One region of the Nonomuraea sp. NPDC001831 genome, then DNA from elsewhere that is predicted to be linked to it. Evidence: riboswitches for the same ligand, from Rfam matches in the RefSeq annotation. Region 1 holds a riboswitch; the other holds the start of a gene.
What was found. A riboswitch is a leader RNA that binds a small molecule or an ion and turns the genes downstream of it on or off. The one in region 1 is predicted to bind S-adenosylmethionine.
Positions count from the first base shown of each region.

Region 2: another riboswitch for S-adenosylmethionine. It lies ahead of ACFYYW_RS33090 (aminotransferase class V-fold PLP-dependent enzyme); the one in region 1 lies ahead of thrC (threonine synthase).

Region 1 is NZ_JBIATU010000020.1:30,589-39,031, forward strand. It holds gene ACFYYW_RS41945 (trehalose-6-phosphate synthase) at 1-1,023, opposite strand, end outside; gene ACFYYW_RS41950 (RNA polymerase sigma factor) at 1,055-1,609, shown strand; SAM riboswitch class I at 1,690-1,830, shown strand; gene thrC (threonine synthase) at 1,844-3,076, shown strand; gene ACFYYW_RS41960 (MoaD/ThiS family protein) at 3,102-3,377, shown strand; gene ACFYYW_RS41965 (cold-shock protein) at 3,628-3,828, shown strand; gene groL (chaperonin GroEL) at 4,172-5,800, shown strand; gene ACFYYW_RS41975 (hypothetical protein) at 5,953-6,531, shown strand; gene ACFYYW_RS41980 (YbhB/YbcL family Raf kinase inhibitor-like protein) at 6,634-7,164, opposite strand; gene ACFYYW_RS41985 (HelD family protein) at 7,227-8,443, opposite strand, start outside.
Region 2 is NZ_JBIATU010000012.1:143,049-151,491, forward strand. It holds gene ACFYYW_RS33060 (L-aspartate oxidase) at 1-190, opposite strand, end outside; gene panC (pantoate--beta-alanine ligase) at 286-1,119, opposite strand; gene ACFYYW_RS33070 (DUF2520 domain-containing protein) at 1,142-2,032, opposite strand; gene ACFYYW_RS33075 (chaplin family protein) at 2,367-2,591, opposite strand; gene ACFYYW_RS33080 (SAM-dependent methyltransferase) at 2,786-3,748, shown strand; gene ACFYYW_RS33085 (cytochrome P450) at 3,732-4,934, opposite strand; SAM riboswitch class IV at 5,007-5,122, shown strand; gene ACFYYW_RS33090 (aminotransferase class V-fold PLP-dependent enzyme) at 5,178-6,527, shown strand; gene ACFYYW_RS33095 (DoxX family protein) at 6,531-7,214, opposite strand; gene ACFYYW_RS33100 (NADH-quinone oxidoreductase subunit D) at 7,338-8,443, shown strand, end outside.

The sequences.
Region 1 (8,443 bases):
GCGCTGCACCGACGCGGTGTACTCGCGGTATTCGGGCAGGTCGTGCCGGCTGGGGTAGGCGAAGGCCAGGTGGACGACCTTGCCGTGCCACTCCGGATGGGCGGCCAGGAACTCCCGGTAGGCCAGCAGCCCGCGCACGATGTTCTTGGACAGCTCGGTGCGGTCGATGCGGACGATCAGCCGGCGTCCGGCCACCTGCTCGGCCAGCGCGGCCATGTGCGACTCGACGTCGGGCTCGCAGGCCCGCGCCCACAGCGCCGCGCCGTCCACGCCCAGGCTGTGCACGCCGACGCGGGTCGTCCTGCCCTCGTGGGTGACCGTGCGGGCCGCGCGGTCCACCCGCGCGCCCAGCAGCGCCTCGCAGCAGTCCATGAACGCCGCCGCCCACCGGGCGGTGAGGAAGCCCGCGTGGTCGGCTCCCAGGATGCCGTCGAGCACCTCCCCGGTCACCGCGTCGGGCAGCAGGGAGAAGTACTCGGGAGGCGCCCACGGCGTGTGGCTGAAGTGGGCGATGCGCAGGTCGGGCCGCTCGGCGCGGAGCATCGCCGGGGTGAGCGTCAGGTGGTAGTCCTGGACCATCACGCGGGCGCCGTGCCCGGCCTCCTCGGCCAGCGCCAGCGCGAACGCGCCGTTGTAGTCGCGGTAGGACTCCCACTCGCGCCGGAACCTGGTGCCGAAACTGGGGGAGTTGGGGATGTCGTACAGCAGGTGGTTGACGAACCACAGGGTCGAGTTGGCCACGGCGTTGTAGGCGCGGTGGAAGGTGGCCGCGGGGATGTCGAGCATGCGCAGGGCGCCCGTGTCGTAGCCGCCGCGGTCGAGCCGGCCCCCCGGGGCCAGGCGCACGGCGCTGCGGTCGCCGTCGGACAGCGCGGCGCACACCCACAGCACGCCGTGCTCCTTGGCCACCCCCGACAGGCCCGAGACGAGGCCGCCACCACCGCGTTTCATGGTCAGCTCACCGTCGTCGTCGACGGTGAAGGAGACCGGCCCGCGGTTGGACGCCACGAGAACGCTGTTCATTTGGGCTCCCTTCGCCCATAGGATCCCAGCTATGGCGCTAGATGAGCTAACCGAGGAACTCGCCCGCTCGGCCGCGGCCGGAGACCATCGCGCGCTCGGCGAGCTCCTGGCCAGGATCGAGCCTGACGTGATGCGCCACTGCGCCCGGATCCTGCCCTATCACCAGGACGCGGAAGAAGCCTCGCAGGACACTCTGCTGGCCGTGGCGCGCAACATCGGCCGGTTCGAGGGGCGGGCCAGGTTCAGCACCTGGCTGCACATCGTGACCGCCAACTGCGCGCGCACCACGTACCGCTCGCTGAAGCGCAGGGCCGCCGAGCAGACGTCGGAGGAGCTGCCGATGCAGAAGCCGGACGCGCGGCGGGTCAGCGTGATCGCCGGCTCGCGGCTCGACCTGCTCGACGCGATGGAGGCGCTGGAGGCCGACAAGCCCGACCTGGCCCAGGCGCTGGTGCTGCGCGACATCGTCCAGCTCGACTACAGCGAGGTGGCCGAGCAGCTCAACATCCCGCTCGGCACCGCCAAGTCCCGCATCCACCAGGCCCGCAAGTACGTGCAGGGAGTCCTCGGGGAGGACTATCGGTGAGACGCGTTCTCTCGCATGCTGAGACGGGTGGTCGTTTCCACCACTTGAGAAGGTAGAGTCCTTTTCGAACAACTGAATATTGCTCATCCAGAGGGGTGGAGGGACCGGCCCTGCGAAGCCCCGGCAACCCTCCCGGCTTGTGCTCGCGACCTGGCGAGGCCGACCGGGACAAGGTGCCAATTCCGGTTCGCGGTCAAGGTGGCCGCGGGCGAAGATGAGGGAAGGCCTCGCTTCATGTCGCTCGACTTTGGTCCTGCCGTCGCTCTGTCCTGCCGCGAGTGCGGCACGCGCTACCCCCTGGGTCCCAGCTTCGCCTGCCTGGAGTGTTTCGGGCCGCTCGAAGCGGCCTACTCCTTCGGCCAGGTGACCCGCGCGGACATCGAGTCCGGCCCCGCCAACATCTGGCGCTACCGCCACCTGCTCCCGGTCCCCGCCGACGTGGCGAGCAAGCCCAACATGAACCCGGGCTGGACGAAGCTGGTCAAGGCCGGCAACCTCGGCAAGGCGCTCGGCATCCGTTCCCTGTACGTGAAGGACGACTCGGGCAACCCCACCCACTCCTTCAAGGACCGGGTGGTCGCCATCGCCGTCGAGGCGGCCAGGAACTTCGGTTTCCACACGCTCTCCTGCTCCTCCACGGGCAACCTCGCCGGCGCGGTCACCGCCGCCGCCGCGCGGGCCGGCCTCGACGCGTGCGTGTTCATCCCGGCCGACCTCGAAGCGGCCAAGATCGCCATGGCCCGGGTGTTCGGCGGCCGGCTGATCGGCATCGACGGCACGTACGACGAGGTCAACCGGTTCTGTTCGGAGCTGATCGGCGACCCGCTGGGCGAGCGGTGGGGGTTCGTCAACGTCAACCTGCGGCCCTACTACGCCGAGGGGTCCAAGACGCTCGCGTACGAGATCGCCGAGCAGCTCGGCTGGCGGCTGCCCGAGCAGATCGTCATCCCCATCGCCTCCGGCTCCCAGCTCACGAAGATCGACAAGGGCTTCAAGGAGCTGATCGCGCTCGGGCTGGTCGAGGACACCCCCTACAAGGTGTTCGGGGCCCAGGCGGCCGGGTGCTCGCCGGTCTCGACGGCGTACAAGGCGGGGCACGACGTCGTCCAGCCGGTCAAGCCGGACACGATCGCCAAGTCGCTGGCCATCGGCAACCCCGCCGACGGGCCGTACGTGCTGGACATCGCCCGGCGCACGGGCGGGGGCGTCGAGGACGTCACCGACCCCGAGATCGTCGCCGCCATCAAGCTCCTGGCCTCCACCGAGGGCATCTTCGCCGAGACCGCCGGCGGCGTCACGGTGGGCGTGCTGAAGAAGCTCGTCGAGACGGGCAGGCTCGACCCCGAGGCCGAGACCGTGGTCCTGAACACCGGCGACGGCCTCAAGACGCTCGACGCGATCAGCGACGACGCGCGGCCCACCGCCGTGATCCGGCCCTCTCTCGACGCGTTCCGCGCGACTGTCTGACAATCCAGGAAAGGCAACAAAAACCATGAGCGTTTCTGTGCGGATTCCCACCATTCTGCGCACTTACACCGGGGGTAACGCCGAGGTGAGTGGCGAAGGGGCGACTCTTCGTGACGTTCTCGCCAAGCTCGACTCCGACTACCCGGGGATCGGCGCGAGAATTCTGGATGAATCGGGCAAGATTCGTCGTTTTGTCAACGTATACGTTGGCGAAGAGGATGTCCGTTTCGCCGAGGGACTGGACACTCCCGCCCCTGAAGGCGCTCAGATCTCCATCATCCCCGCCGTCGCGGGCGGCTGACCGCCGAACCCCGAACCACCGACTCTTGAAGGCGCCCCTTGTGGGCGCCTTCTTGTTTTAGAACCAAATTCAACCTCGAACGACTCAGCCTTCGATGAAATTAGCGTTTTGTCGGTTGACTCTGTTGCCAAACCCCGTGCCACAGGTATGGTCGAGGGCGATCGTCTGGCTGATTTTCCCAAAAGTCAGGCGATTACGGGTCTCGCGAAGGAATGGGCGAGATCTGCGAGCCCAGTAAGAGGAGTCGGAAGTGGCGCAGGGCACCGTCAAGTGGTTCAACGCGGACAAGGGCTACGGCTTCATCGCGGTAGACGGTGGTAAGGATGTATTCGTCCATTACTCAGCGATCATGATGGACGGGTACCGCTCTCTCGAACAAGGACAGCGCGTCGAGTTCGAGATCACGCAGGGCCAGAAGGGGCCGCAGGCGGAGTCCGTCCGCACGGTCTGATTCACCCTCGCTGGTATGCACCAGGCGGGACGTGCGGCAGCGCAGTCCGTACGGGCTCGCCACTGTTTCCTCCGTCGGCTTCGCACGGCGGGCCGCGCCTCAGGGGCGGCTCGCCGTACGAACCGGCGCACCCGATGACCTGCCCGATGAGCTGGGGTGGGGTGCCCGTGGCTTGCACTCGGCAGGGTAGAGTGCTAAACAGTTCGTTGGCACTCTGTGTGGCAGAGTGCCAACAACTCGGATCGAGACGATGGGGTCTGCCGAACGGAGATGCAGGCCTATGCCGTCGCGGGCGTCGGCTCGGTCCAGGACACGCCACCCTGCATCTGGGAGGTCTAGCCTTATGGCAGCCAAGATGATCGCGTTTGACGAGGACGCCCGGCGCGGTCTCGAGCGCGGTATGAACCAGCTCGCCGACGCCGTCAAGGTGACCTTGGGCCCCAAGGGGCGCAACGTCGTGCTGGAGAAGAAGTGGGGCGCTCCCACGATCACCAACGACGGCGTCTCCATCGCCAAGGAGATCGAGCTCGAGGACCCGTGGGAGAAGATCGGCGCCGAGCTGGTCAAGGAAGTCGCCAAGAAGACTGACGACGTCGCCGGCGACGGCACCACCACGGCCACCGTGCTCGCCCAGGCTCTGGTGCGCGAAGGTCTGCGCAACGTGGCCGCCGGCGCCAACCCGATGGCCCTGAAGAAGGGCATCGAGGCCGCCGTCGAGCGGGTCAGCGAGGAGCTCTCCAAGCTGGCCAAGGACGTGGAGACCAAGGAGCAGATCGCCTCCACCGCCTCCATCTCCGCCGCCGACCCCGAGATCGGCTCGCTCATCGCCGAGGCGATGGACAAGGTCGGCAAGGAAGGCGTCATCACCGTCGAGGAGAGCAACACCTTCGGCCTGGAGCTCGAGCTCACCGAGGGTATGCGCTTCGACAAGGGCATGACGTCGATGTACTTCGTGACCGACTCCGACCGCATGGAGGCCGTTCTCGAAGACCCGTACATCCTGATCGTCAACAGCAAGGTCTCGGCCAACAAGGACCTGCTGCCGCTGCTCGACAAGGTCGTTCAGTCCGGCAAGCCGCTGCTGATCATCGCCGAGGACGTCGAGGGCGAGGCCCTGGCGACCCTGGTGGTCAACAAGATCCGCGGCCTGTTCCGCTCCGTGGCCGTCAAGGCCCCGGGCTTCGGCGACCGCCGCAAGGCCATGCTGGGCGACATCGCGATCCTGACCGGCGGTCAGGTCATCGCCGAGGAGGTCGGCCTCAAGCTCGAGACCGCCACCCTCGACCTGCTCGGCCGCGCCCGCAAGGTCGTGGTGACCAAGGACGAGACCACCATCGTCGACGGCGCCGGTGACGCCGAGGCGATCTCCGGCCGGGTCAACGAGATCCGCGCCGAGATCGAGCGCACCGACTCCGACTACGACCGCGAGAAGCTGCAGGAGCGCCTGGCCAAGCTGGCCGGTGGCGTGGCGGTCATCAAGGCCGGCGCGGCGACCGAGGTCGAGCTCAAGGAGCGCAAGCACCGCATCGAGGACGCCGTGCGCAACGCCAAGGCGGCCGTCGAGGAGGGCATCGTCCCCGGCGGTGGCGTGGCGCTGCTGCAGGCCGGCGCCAAGGCGTTCGACAAGCTCGAGCTCAACGGCGACGAGGCCACCGGCGCGGCGATCGTGAAGAAGGCGCTTGAGGAGCCCCTCAAGCAGATCGCGGTCAACGCGGGCCTCGAGGGCGGCGTCGTCGTGGAGAAGGTGCGCAACCTGACCCCGGGCGAGGGCCTCAACGCCGCTTCCGGCGAGTACGTCAACATGTTCGACTCCGGGATCATCGACCCGGCCAAGGTGACGCGCTCCGCGCTGCAGAACGCCGCCTCCATCGCGGCGCTCTTCCTCACCACCGAGGCCGTCATCGCCGAGAAGCCCGAGAAGACCCCTGCTGCTCCGGCCGGCATGCCCGGCGGCGGCGACATGGACTTCTAGGCCTCGCCTGGTCGCTGACGCATCAGAAGGCGGTTCGGATCTCCACGGATCCGGCCGCCTTTTGTTGTGTCCGAACCCGTCACGTTTAGTAGTTATTGACTACGGAAAGTAACGAAACGAAGTGACGATTCACCGCACAAAGGAGTAGTTACATGAATTCCCGCACCGCGCGCGTTCTCGGGCTCGGAGCCGTCATGGTGGCCGCCGCGGCCGCCATGACGATGCCCGCCCAGGCAGACGACCACGGTTACCTGGACGATGCCCTGGAGTACGTCGACGTGCCCTACTGCGCGGGCTACCTGGAACTGTACGACCGCGACTACTGCGCCTCGCCGTCGAGATGGACGTCGCAGGACGAGCGCGGGGAGATGTCGGAGGAGGGCGAGTACCGGTCGTCGGAGGAAGGCGAGGACAGGACGTCGGACGAGGCCGGCGAGAGGTCCGGCTGGCGCGAGGACACCTCGGACGAAGGCCAGGACATGTCCGACTGGCGCGAGGACGCCACGGACGAAGGCGCGGACATGTCCGGCGAGCGCGAGGACGTCGCGGACGAGGGCCAGGACGTGTCCGGCGAGCGCGAGGACGTCGCGGACGAGGGCCAGGACATGTCAGGCGAGCGTGAGGACGTCGCGGACGCCTTCGAGGGCCGGTCGGCCGGCGAGAGCGAGGACCGGTCGTCCAACGCCCCCATGGACTTCACGTTCGCCGACGAACTGGTGCAGGGCGACTGAACCCCGTCTGGTGGCGCCGGGCGTACCTGAACCCGACGCGGCACCACGGCGAAGGCGCCCCGAACGCGAACGGGGCGCCTTCGCCGCGGTGTTGTGCCGGTCTCAGACGCCGAAGTGCGCGACGACGTGACCGCGGGCCAGCGTGTTGGCGGTGATGTTGAAGCCGACCACGGCCGGGCTCGCGTCGCTGTCGACGCCCAGCTCGTCGACCCCGAGCGCGTGCACGGTGAAGACGTAGCGGTGGGGGGCGCCGGGCGGGGGAGCGGCGCCGCCGTAGTCCTTGGTGCCGTAGTCGTTGCGGGCGTGGACGGCGCCGGCGGGCAGGCCCTTGAAGTCGGGGCCGGTGCCCGCGCCCCTGGGCAGCTCCGTGGTGTCGCCGGGCAGGTCGAACAGCACCCAGTGCCAGAAGCCGCTGCCGGTGGGGGCGTCGGGGTCGTGGCAGGTGACGGCGTAGCCGCGGGTGCCCTCGGGGGCGCCCGACCAGCGCAGCTGGGGAGAGACGTTCCCGCCGGTCATCCCCCAGTCGTCGAAGACGTGGAGGTCGTTCAGCCGCTCGCCGTCGCGGATGTCGTCGCTCTCCACCACGAGCGCGGGGACCGGGGGCAGGTGTTCATGCGGAAGCGGTGCGGGCACGGCATCCTCCTAGGTTGACAGCTCCTTCAGGCCATCCTAGAAGCGGCCGTGCCCGCCCTCCGTCAGGTTGCCAGCTGCGCCGGGAGCGGCCTGTCGTGCAGCACCGTGAGCGAGGTGACCGCACGGGTCAGGACCACGTACAGGCGGGCCAGGCCGCGGGGCTCGGCCTCGACGATGTCCGCGGGCTCCACGACGATCACGTGGTCGTACTCCAGGCCCTTGGCGAGCGTGGCGGGCACGATCAGCAGGCGGTGCTCCTGCGTCGCGTCGGGGTCGAGCACCGCGTGCGGCAGGCCGGACAGCGACTCGGAGACCGCCGCCACCATCGCGTCGGGGACGATGACCCCGATCGAGCCCTCCTTGGCCAGGACCTCCCGGGCGGCCTCGGCGACCGTGCCGCCCGGCCGGACCGTCAGCGAGCCCGCGCCCGGACGCAGCGACCGCGGGGCGGCCAGCTCGGGGGCGATCGAGGGCAGCAGGCGGGCCGCGTAGTCGAGCACCTCACGCGGCACGCGGAAGCCGAGCGTCAGCTCGGTCACCTCGCCCTCGTCCTGGCCGAGGTGCTTCAGCACGGTCTCCCACGAGCTGGTGGACCACGGCGTGGTGCCCTGGGCCAGGTCGCCGAGCACGGTGGCCGAGCCGTTGCGGCAGCGCCGGCCGAGCGCCCGCAGCTGCATCTCGGACAGGTCCTGGGCCTCGTCCACGACGAGGTGGCCGAGCGACGGGGTGCGCTCCATGAGGTCGCGCAGCTCGTCGAGGAGCGCGGCGTCGGCGGCCGACCATCTGGCGGACTTCCAGCTCCGATAAGGCTTCCGCCAAAGCAGCATTTCCTGCTCGTCAGGCGACAAATCGGTTTTGGCGGCTTTTGAGAGGAATTCTGGGTCGGACAGCAGGCGGTGCAGGACCTGTTCCGGCGTCAGTTTCGGCCACACCGCGTCGACGAGCTGCTTGACCGGCCTCGACCTGGCCACCGCGTCCTGGACGCGGTCGTCGGGCGACTCGCCGCGCTGCTCCATCCGTACGAGCACCTGGTGGGCCAGGCGCTGGGCCAGCGCGGCCCGCCCCGGCGAGTAGCGGGTGGTGCCGCGCAGGGAGGCCACCATCTCGCGCACCTCGTGGTCGGCGACCCGGTAGCGGTAGGCGCCCTTCGTGAACACCAGGCCGTCCTCGGGCTTGACGATGTGCATCCACAACGCCCGTTCGAGCACCGCGGCCATCCTGGCGTCGCCCTTGACCGCGGAGACCATCGGGTCCTCCTCGGCGGCGTGCTCGCCGAGCA
Region 2 (8,443 bases), on a different contig from region 1:
CCCACTTGGTGGACCCGGCGGACAACACGTCCTTGGTGACGACCAGGATCTTGGCCGCGGGATCCAGCTCGGCATGGCGCAGCGCCACGGTCAGGCCCGCGACGCCGGAGCCGACGACGACCACGTCCGCCTCGACGGTCCAGCCGGGGTCGGGGGCCGTCAGACGCTGGGGAATCGCCGGTGCACTCATGGGGGTCTCCTCACTGAGGCGATTTCGTCACTATGACGATAACGCCTGCCGCAGCGTGGACATGCCCCGGGGGCGCCGTACGGATCAGGGACGGATCAGGGACGAAGGCTCAGGACGACGTTGTCGATCAGCCGGGTGCCGCCCACCCGGGCCGCCACGGCGAGCACGGCCGAGCCCTCGTAGGAGTCGTCGACCTCCTTGAACGTGGCCGGATCGACCAGCGCCAGGTAGTCCAGGTCGAGGTCGGGCCCGGCCTCGTCGAGCACCGCGCGGGCGGTGGACCGGATCGCGCCGGCGGTGAGCTCGGCCGCGCCCGCCCGCAGGGCGCGGGACAGGGCCAGCGCGACCGTGCGGTCGTCGGCCGACAGGTAACGGTTGCGGCTGGACAGGGCCAGGCCGTCGGGCTCGCGCACGGTGGGCGCTCCGACGATCTCGACGGCCAGGTCGAGGTCGGCCACCATGCGGCGGATGACGGCGAGCTGCTGGGCGTCCTTCTGGCCGAAGATCGCCACGTCGGGGCGGACCAGGTTGAACAGCTTGAGCACCACCGTCAGCACGCCGTCGAAGTGGCCCGGCCTGGAGGCGCCCTCGACGATCGTGCCCATCTCGCCCGCGCAGACGCTCACCTGGCGGTCGGGGCGGTACATGTCCTCGGGCGAGGGCGCGAACACGACGTGCACGTCCTCCTCGCGGCACACGTCGAGGTCGGCGTCGAACGTACGGGGATAGCGGGAAAAATCCTCGTTAGGACCGAATTGCAGCGGGTTGACGAAGATGCTCACCACGACCTGCTCGGCGCGCACCCGGGCGGCCCGGATCAGCGACCGGTGGCCCTCGTGCAGCGCGCCCATGGTCGGCACCAGCGCCACCCGGCCCGTGCCACGAGCCTTCGCCAGGTCGTCCCGGTTGCCGGCCACGATCAGATCCATTGCTGCCCTCCACACCCGACGGTCAGGTCCATATATTGCCCCCAAGCGCGTCGAGCAGCCGCTCCGCCTCCTCCGGTTTGAGCAGCCCCGCGGCCAGCGCCCGGTCGGCGGTGAGCCGGGCCAGCGCGATGTAGGCGTCGGCGGCCTCGGGGGCGGCCAGGATCAGCGCGTCGACGTGTTTGCGCACCGTGCCCGCGTCGCCGCGGACGACCGGCCCGGTCAGCCCGGCGATGCCCAGCCGCAGCACGTTGTCGAGCGCCGCGCCGAGCAGCGGGCCCAGCATCCGGCCCGGGTGCTCGACGCCGATGCGCCCGAGCAGCTCCTCGGACTCGGCGATGAGGGTGACCATGTGGTTGGCGGCATTGGCCAGGGCCGCGTGGTAGAGCGCGCGGTCGCTCTCGGCGATCCAGACCGGCTCGCCGCCCATCTCGATCACCAGCGCCTCGGCGACCGGCCGCAGCAGGTCGGGCGCGGTGACGCCGAACGAGATGCCGGTGATCTTGTTGAGGTCGTCGTCGCGGCCGGTGAAGGTCATGACCGGGTGGAGCGCGAGCGGCAGCGCGCCCACCCCGGCGGCGGGTTCGAGCACCGACAGGCCGTACGCGCCGCTGGTGTGGACGAGCAGCTTGCCCTGGAGGTCGGCGCCCGTACGGGCCAGGCCGGCCACGAGGTCGGGCAGCGCGTCGTCGGGGACGGTCAGCAGGATGAGCTGGGCGGCGGCCACCACCTCGTCGGGCCGCGTCAGCTCCACCCCGAGCCGGTCGGCGGCCCACCTCCGCGACCTGTCGGAGACCCCGCTCGCGGCCACGATCCGGTGGCCCGCCTGCGCCAGCGCGGCGCCGAGCGCGGAGCCGACCTTGCCCGCGCCGAGCACGCCGACGGTCAGCCGAGCCGGGCGATCACCTGCGTCCATGACGTCTCACCCCTGTCGACCGTGATGGCACTGCCGACCAGCGTAACCGGCGGGCGGCCCCGCACATGTCACGGGCCGACGAACGCGGTCAGGCATGTCCGCCGCTTTACCGCCCGTTGAGTTAATGACAAATGCGACAGGGGCATACGAATCGTGCACCCCCTGTCGAAAGAGATGAGGAGAGGGGTCCACGCACGACGACGGGCGCCGAGTCCTGACAACCCGACGCCCGCCTGGATGCGACCTCTTGGAGGTGCACTGACCGGTCATCCGCCGACTGACCGGCCGGGATCAGAGCCCGGACCGCGCGCGAGCGGTCCGGGCTCTCCCTGACTCAGCGGCTGTAGACCGCGGTGTTGGGGCTCCCCTGGCAGCCGTTGATCGGCACGGCCTGGATGCCGATGTTGTTGCCGCAGACGGGCACGACGGCGGTGATGGGGAGGTGGATCGGGCTGCCGGTCAGGATGCCGTTGTTGCCGTGGGTGACGTCGTCGGCGTACGCGGGGGCCGCCAGCGCCAGCAGGGCAATGGCACCTGCCATGACCAGAGTCTTCTTCACGGGGGGCTCCTCTCAGTATGCGGCCGTGGAGGCCGCAATGCTTTGGTGGAGCGATCCGGCTCGCCGCTTACCGCGGATGGGCGAAACGCAGTCGCTCGGTGACAGTACGTAAACGTTAGCGCAATGTAGCGACCAAGTGTAGTCAATCAATGACTTAGCGTGTCGATGGCCGGAGTCATGAGATAGTCAGCGTCATGTGGCTCACCTGGCGCGCCGCGACCGAGCGCGCGCTCTACGGCGAGGAGGGTTTCTACCTCCGCGAACGCCCCTCGGGCCACTTTCGCACCTCGGTCGGGGCCTCGGCCGTGTTCGCGGAGGCGGTCCTGGCCCTGCTGGCGGAGGTCGACTGCGACCTCGGCTCCCCCGAGCGGCTCGACCTGGTCGACATCGGTTCCGGCGAGGGCCTGCTGGTCCGCCGCGTCCTCGACCTGGCCGAGCCCGCTCTGCGCGACCGGCTGCGGGTCACGTGCGTCGACCTGTCGTCCAGGCCCCCGGGCCTGCCCGACGAGGTCGAGTGGCGCCGCTGCCTGCCCTCCAGCATCACCGGCCTGGCCGTCGCCAACGAGTGGCTCGACAACATCCCGCTCGACGTGGCCGAGCAGACCTCCGGCGGCCCGCGGCTGGTCATGGTCAACACCCGGACCGGGGAGGAGCGCCTCGGCGGCCCGCTGCGGCCCGCCGACCGTGAGTGGCTCGACCGCTGGTGGCCGCTGCCGCACGTGGGCACCCGCGCCGAGATCGGCCGCCCCCGTGACGACGCCTGGGCCTCCGTTCTGGTACGCCTCGCCCGCGGCCGGGCGATAGCCGTGGATTATGCACACCCTGTGGATAACCGACCGCTCTGTGGCACGCTGACCGGTTACCGCGACGGCGCCGTCGTCACGCCCATCCCCGACGGGACCTGCGACATCACCGCCCACGTCGCGCTCGACGCGTGCGCCGAGGCCGGCCGGCGGGCCGGCGCGATATCCACAACCTTGTCCACACAGCGTGACATGTTGCGGGCGCTCGGCCTCACCGGCGCCCGACCGCCGGTCGACCTCGCCCGCACCGATCCGCGCGCCTACGTACGCGCGTTGTCGAGGGCGTCGGAGGAGGGCGAGCTGATCGATCCGGCCGGGCTCGGCGGGTTCGGCTGGCTCAGCCAGAGCCGGTGACGTCGAGGTCGAGCGAGCGCAGGCCGCGGATGACGAAGCCCGGCTTGTAGACCGGCTCCGCGCGCAGCTCGATCGTCCCGACCCGGTCCAGCAGGGCGGTGAACGACTCCGTCAGCTCGATCCTGGCCAGCGGCGCGCCCAGGCAGAAGTGGATGCCGGCGCCGAAGGAGATGTGCGGGTTGTCCGGACGGCCCAGGTCGAGCCGGTCGGGGTCCTCGAACACCTCGGGGTCCCTGTTGGCCGAGCCGAACAGGCAGGCGACCTCCGAGCCGCGCGGGATCCGCACGCCGTGCACCTCGATGTCCTCCAGCACCCAGCGCTCGAACAGCTGCAGCGGGGTGTCGTAGCGCAGCAGCTCCTCGATCGCGGTCGGCAGCAGCGAACGGTCGGCGCGCAGCCGGGCCAGCTCGCCGGGGTTCTTCAGCAGGGCCCGCCAGCCGTTGCCGGTGACGTTGACCGTGGCCTCGTGGCCCGCGTTGAGCAGCAGCACGCAGGTGCCGGCCAGCTCGTCGAGGGTCAGCTCGGGGATCGCGGCCAGGGCGCTGACGAGGTCGTCGCCGGGGTTGGCCAGCCGGTCGCGGGCCAGGTCCTTGAGGTAGGACTCGAACTCCTCGGCCGCGCGCACCGCCTGGTGCTGGGTCTCCAGGCTGGGGTTGAGCTCGTACATGCCGCACATGTCGGCCGACCACGGGCGCAGCAGGTGACGGTCCTGCTCGGGGACGCCGAGCATCTCGGCGATGACGGTGACCGGCAGCGGCTCGGCGACCTCGGCGATCAGGTCGCCGCCGCCCTTCTCGACGTAGGCGTCGATCAGGCTCTCGGCGATGGCCCGGACGCGCGGGCGCAGCGACTCGACCATGCGCGGCGTGAACGCCTTGGACACCAGCCGGCGCAGCCTCGTGTGGTCCGGCGGCTCGACCTCCAGCATGCCGTTCCTGCTGACCCGCCAGAAGGCTTCCTGGAACTCCGGCGCGGGCTGCCGGCCGAACTCCTCGTGCGTGGCGACGTGAGTGTAGTCGCGGCCCAGCCGCCGGTCCCTGAGCAGCGCGTTCACGTCCGCGTGCCGGGAGATCAGCCACTGGTTGGACGGCTCGAAATAGCGGACGGGCGCCTCGCGCCTCAGCTCGTCGTACGCCGGATAGGGGTCGACGACGAAATCCGGATTCCAGGGATCAAAGCGCACCATTTCATCTTATGAGACGGGTTGACCTGCTGAGCTTGCGAATCATGCCCGGGTGTCGGTTATAGTGCCGTCGTAGGTCATGAGTGCCAGCGACAAGCCCCGGCTAGCTGGCCGGCAACCCTCGCGTCCGCGGCGGGGTGCCCCGGGTGAAGACCTGGTCCGTCACGAGGTGTGGCGGGCAAGCGCGGGCTCCGTGGCTGCTCCCAGGGGTCCGACCGACCCGTGAGGAGCTGTGCCGTGTCCACTCTGACGATCTTCAACTCCGTTCCCGCCCAGGCCGCCGCCGAGGCCCCCGCCGTCCCCGCCTCCGGACGGTCGATCCCCGCCGTGCTCGGCGCCGACCTCGAGGTGCCGGTCAAGGGCGGCCGGCTGGTGAGCTACGCCAACCTCGACTACGCGGCGAGCGCGCCCTGTCTTGAGCCGGTCAGCGCCGCCGTCGCCGCCGCGCTCCCGGCCTACTCCAGCGTCCACCGCGGCGCGGGCTACGCCTCCCAGCTCACCACCGCCCGCTACGAGCAGGCCCGCCACACGGTCCGGGCCTTCGTCGGCGCCCGCCCGGACGACGCCGTCATCTTCACCCGCAACACCACCGACGCCACCAACCTGCTGGCCGGCTGCCTGCCCGAGGGCACGACCGTCGTCGTCTTCGACTCCGAGCACCACGCCTCGCTGCTGCCCTGGGAGCGGTCCGTACGGCTGGCGCCGCCCGCCTTCCCCGGCGAGGCCGTCCGCGCCGCCGACGAGGCGCTGGCCGGGATCGAGGGCCCCAAGCTGCTCGTGGTCACCGCCGCCTCCAACGTCACCGGCGAGCTGTGGCCCATCGCCGCCCTCGCCCACATCGCCCACCGGCACGGCGCCCGGATCCTGGTGGACGCCGCCCAGCTCGTCCCGCACCGCAGGCTCAACCTGACCGCGCTCGACCTGGACTACGTGGCCTTCTCCGGGCACAAGCTGTACGCGCCCTTCGGCGCCGGCGTACTGGTCGGACGCCGGGACTGGCTGGCGGCGGGCGAGCCGTACCTGAAGGGCGGCGGCGCGGTGCGCTCGGTGGGCGAGACCACCGAGTGGCACGACGACCCCGAGCCCCGCCACGAGGCCGGCACCCCCAACGTGCTCGGCGCCATCGCCCTGGCCGCCGCCTGCGACGCGCTCACCGCCACGGGGTGGACGGAGCTGGTGCGCGAGGAGGAACGCCTGATCGCCCGGCTGCGCACCGGTCTGGCCTCGATCGACGGGGTGCGCGAGCTGTCGTTGTGGGGCGAGGACCACCCGCGGGTGGGGATCGTGTCGTTCGTCGTGGACGGCTACTCGGCCCGCGAGGTGGCCGAGACGCTGTCCGGCGAGTACGGCATCGGCGTGCGTGACGGGAAGTTCTGCGCGCACCCGTTCGTCCGGCACCTGCTGGGCGCACTGGAGCGCAGGAGCTCGGCCGGAGAGAGCGAAGCCAACGACGGCCGAAGCGGGCGCGACCATGATCACGACGGCGGCTGCGAGGACGGCACCGCCTCGGCGGTACGCGCCTCCATCGGCATCAGCAGCACGCAGGAGCACGTCGACCGCCTGATCGAGGCCCTGCGCGACCTGGTCAGCCGCTGACGCTCAGCGGTTGGGCGGCTTCTGCTGGTGCGGCTCGTCGGACACCAGGGCGTCGATGTCCCGCATGTCCTCGTCGTTGAGGTGCCCGGGGCGCGGCGCGTTGGGCTGCCGCGGCACGTTGGGCTGCTCGGCCTCCCCCTCGGGCCGGGCCGGCGTCGTCGGGCCGCCCTCGGGCCCGGTCTGCGTGACCGGCCCCTCCGTGACGACCGTCGTCGGCTCGGCGCGGCGGGCCGGCCGGTGCGCGGCGAGGTCGTCCTCGGCGATCTGGCGTTCCCTGCGGCGGCGGTACGTCGAGTGGAAGATGCCGTCGAGGCCGATGCGGCCGCCGCCCAGCGCGGCGAGCATCAAGGACAGCGCACCCAGCGCGCCCGGCAGTTCCCATCCCCCGCCCTGCGACAACACCCCGTGGCCCGCGTGCACGAAGACGATCGCGCCGATCATGTCGATGAGCAGCAGCAACGCCACCGGCCGGACCAGCAGGCCGAGGATCAGCAGGGCGCCGCCGACCAGTTCGACGATGGCGGCGAATCCGGCCGACAACTCGGGCATGGGCACGCCCATCTCCCGGAACTGCCCCGCCGCGGCACCGAGCCCGCCCTGCCACTTCTGCCAGCCGTGCGCCACGAAGATCACCCCGAGTACCACCCGGGAGATCAGGGCCGCCACATCAAACAGGACTCTCTTCACAGTGCTTTCTCCCCCCGTTCCCGGTATTGATCCCCATGTCTGGCTTCGGGATGCGTTGCCATACGATTCCTTGACCATCCCCCACGCTGGATCACCCCGCGGGACGGTGGCAGCATGGGCCCTATGACGGAACGCGTGGTCGGGATCGGCGCCGGCGCGAAGGAGCTGGCGACCGAGGACATGATCCTCAACATCGGCCCCCAGCATCCCTCCACGCACGGCGTGCTCAGGCTCCGGCTCACCCTCGACGGCGAGCGCATCGAGACGGCCGAGCCGATCATCGGCTACATGCACAGGGGCGCGGAGAAGCTGTTCGAGGTCCGCGACTACCGCCAGATCATCATGCTCGCCAACCGGCACGACTGGCTGTCGGGGTTCGCCAACGAACTCGGCGTCGTGCTGGCCGCCGAACGGCTGCTCGGCATGGAGACGCCGGTCAGGGCCGTGTGGGCGCGTACGCTGCTGGCCGAGCTCAACCGGGTGCTCAACCATCTGATGTTCCTCGGCTCCTACCCCCTCGAACTGGGCGCGATCACCCCCGTCTTCTACGCCTTCGACGAGCGCGAACGCATCCAGGCCGTCATGGAGGAGATCTCCGGCGGGCGCATGCACTACATGTTCAACCGGGTCGGCGGCCTGAAGGAGGACCTGCCGCTCGGCTGGCTCGACCGGGTCGCCGCGGCCGTCGCCGAGACCCGCCGCCGGGTGCCCGACATCGAGGGCCTCATCCTGAACAACGAGATCTTCCTCGCCCGCACCAAGGGCGTCGGCGTGCTGACCCGCGAGCAGATCCTCCAGTACGGCGTCAGCGGGCCCATCGCGCGCGCCTCCGGCGTGGACTTCGACTTGCGGCGCGACGACCCGTACCTGGCCTACGGGGAACTGCCGGTCACGGTCGTCACCCGGCGCGACGGCGACTGCCATGCCCGGTTCGAGGTGCTGTTCGAGCAGCTCAAGGTCTCCCTCCACCTGGCCGACGCGTGCGTCGCCCGGCTGCGTGAGCTGCCTCCCGGGCCCGTCAACCAGCGCCTGCCGAAGGTGCTCAAGGTGCCCGAGGGCCACACGTACGCGTGGACCGAGAACCCGCTCGGCATCAACGGCTACTACCTGGTCTCCAAGGGCGACAAGACGCCGTGGCGGCTCAAGCTGCGCTCGGCGTCGTTCGCCAACGTCCAGGCGCTGCGTGAGCTGCTGCCGGGGAACCTGGTGGCCGACATGATCGCCATTCT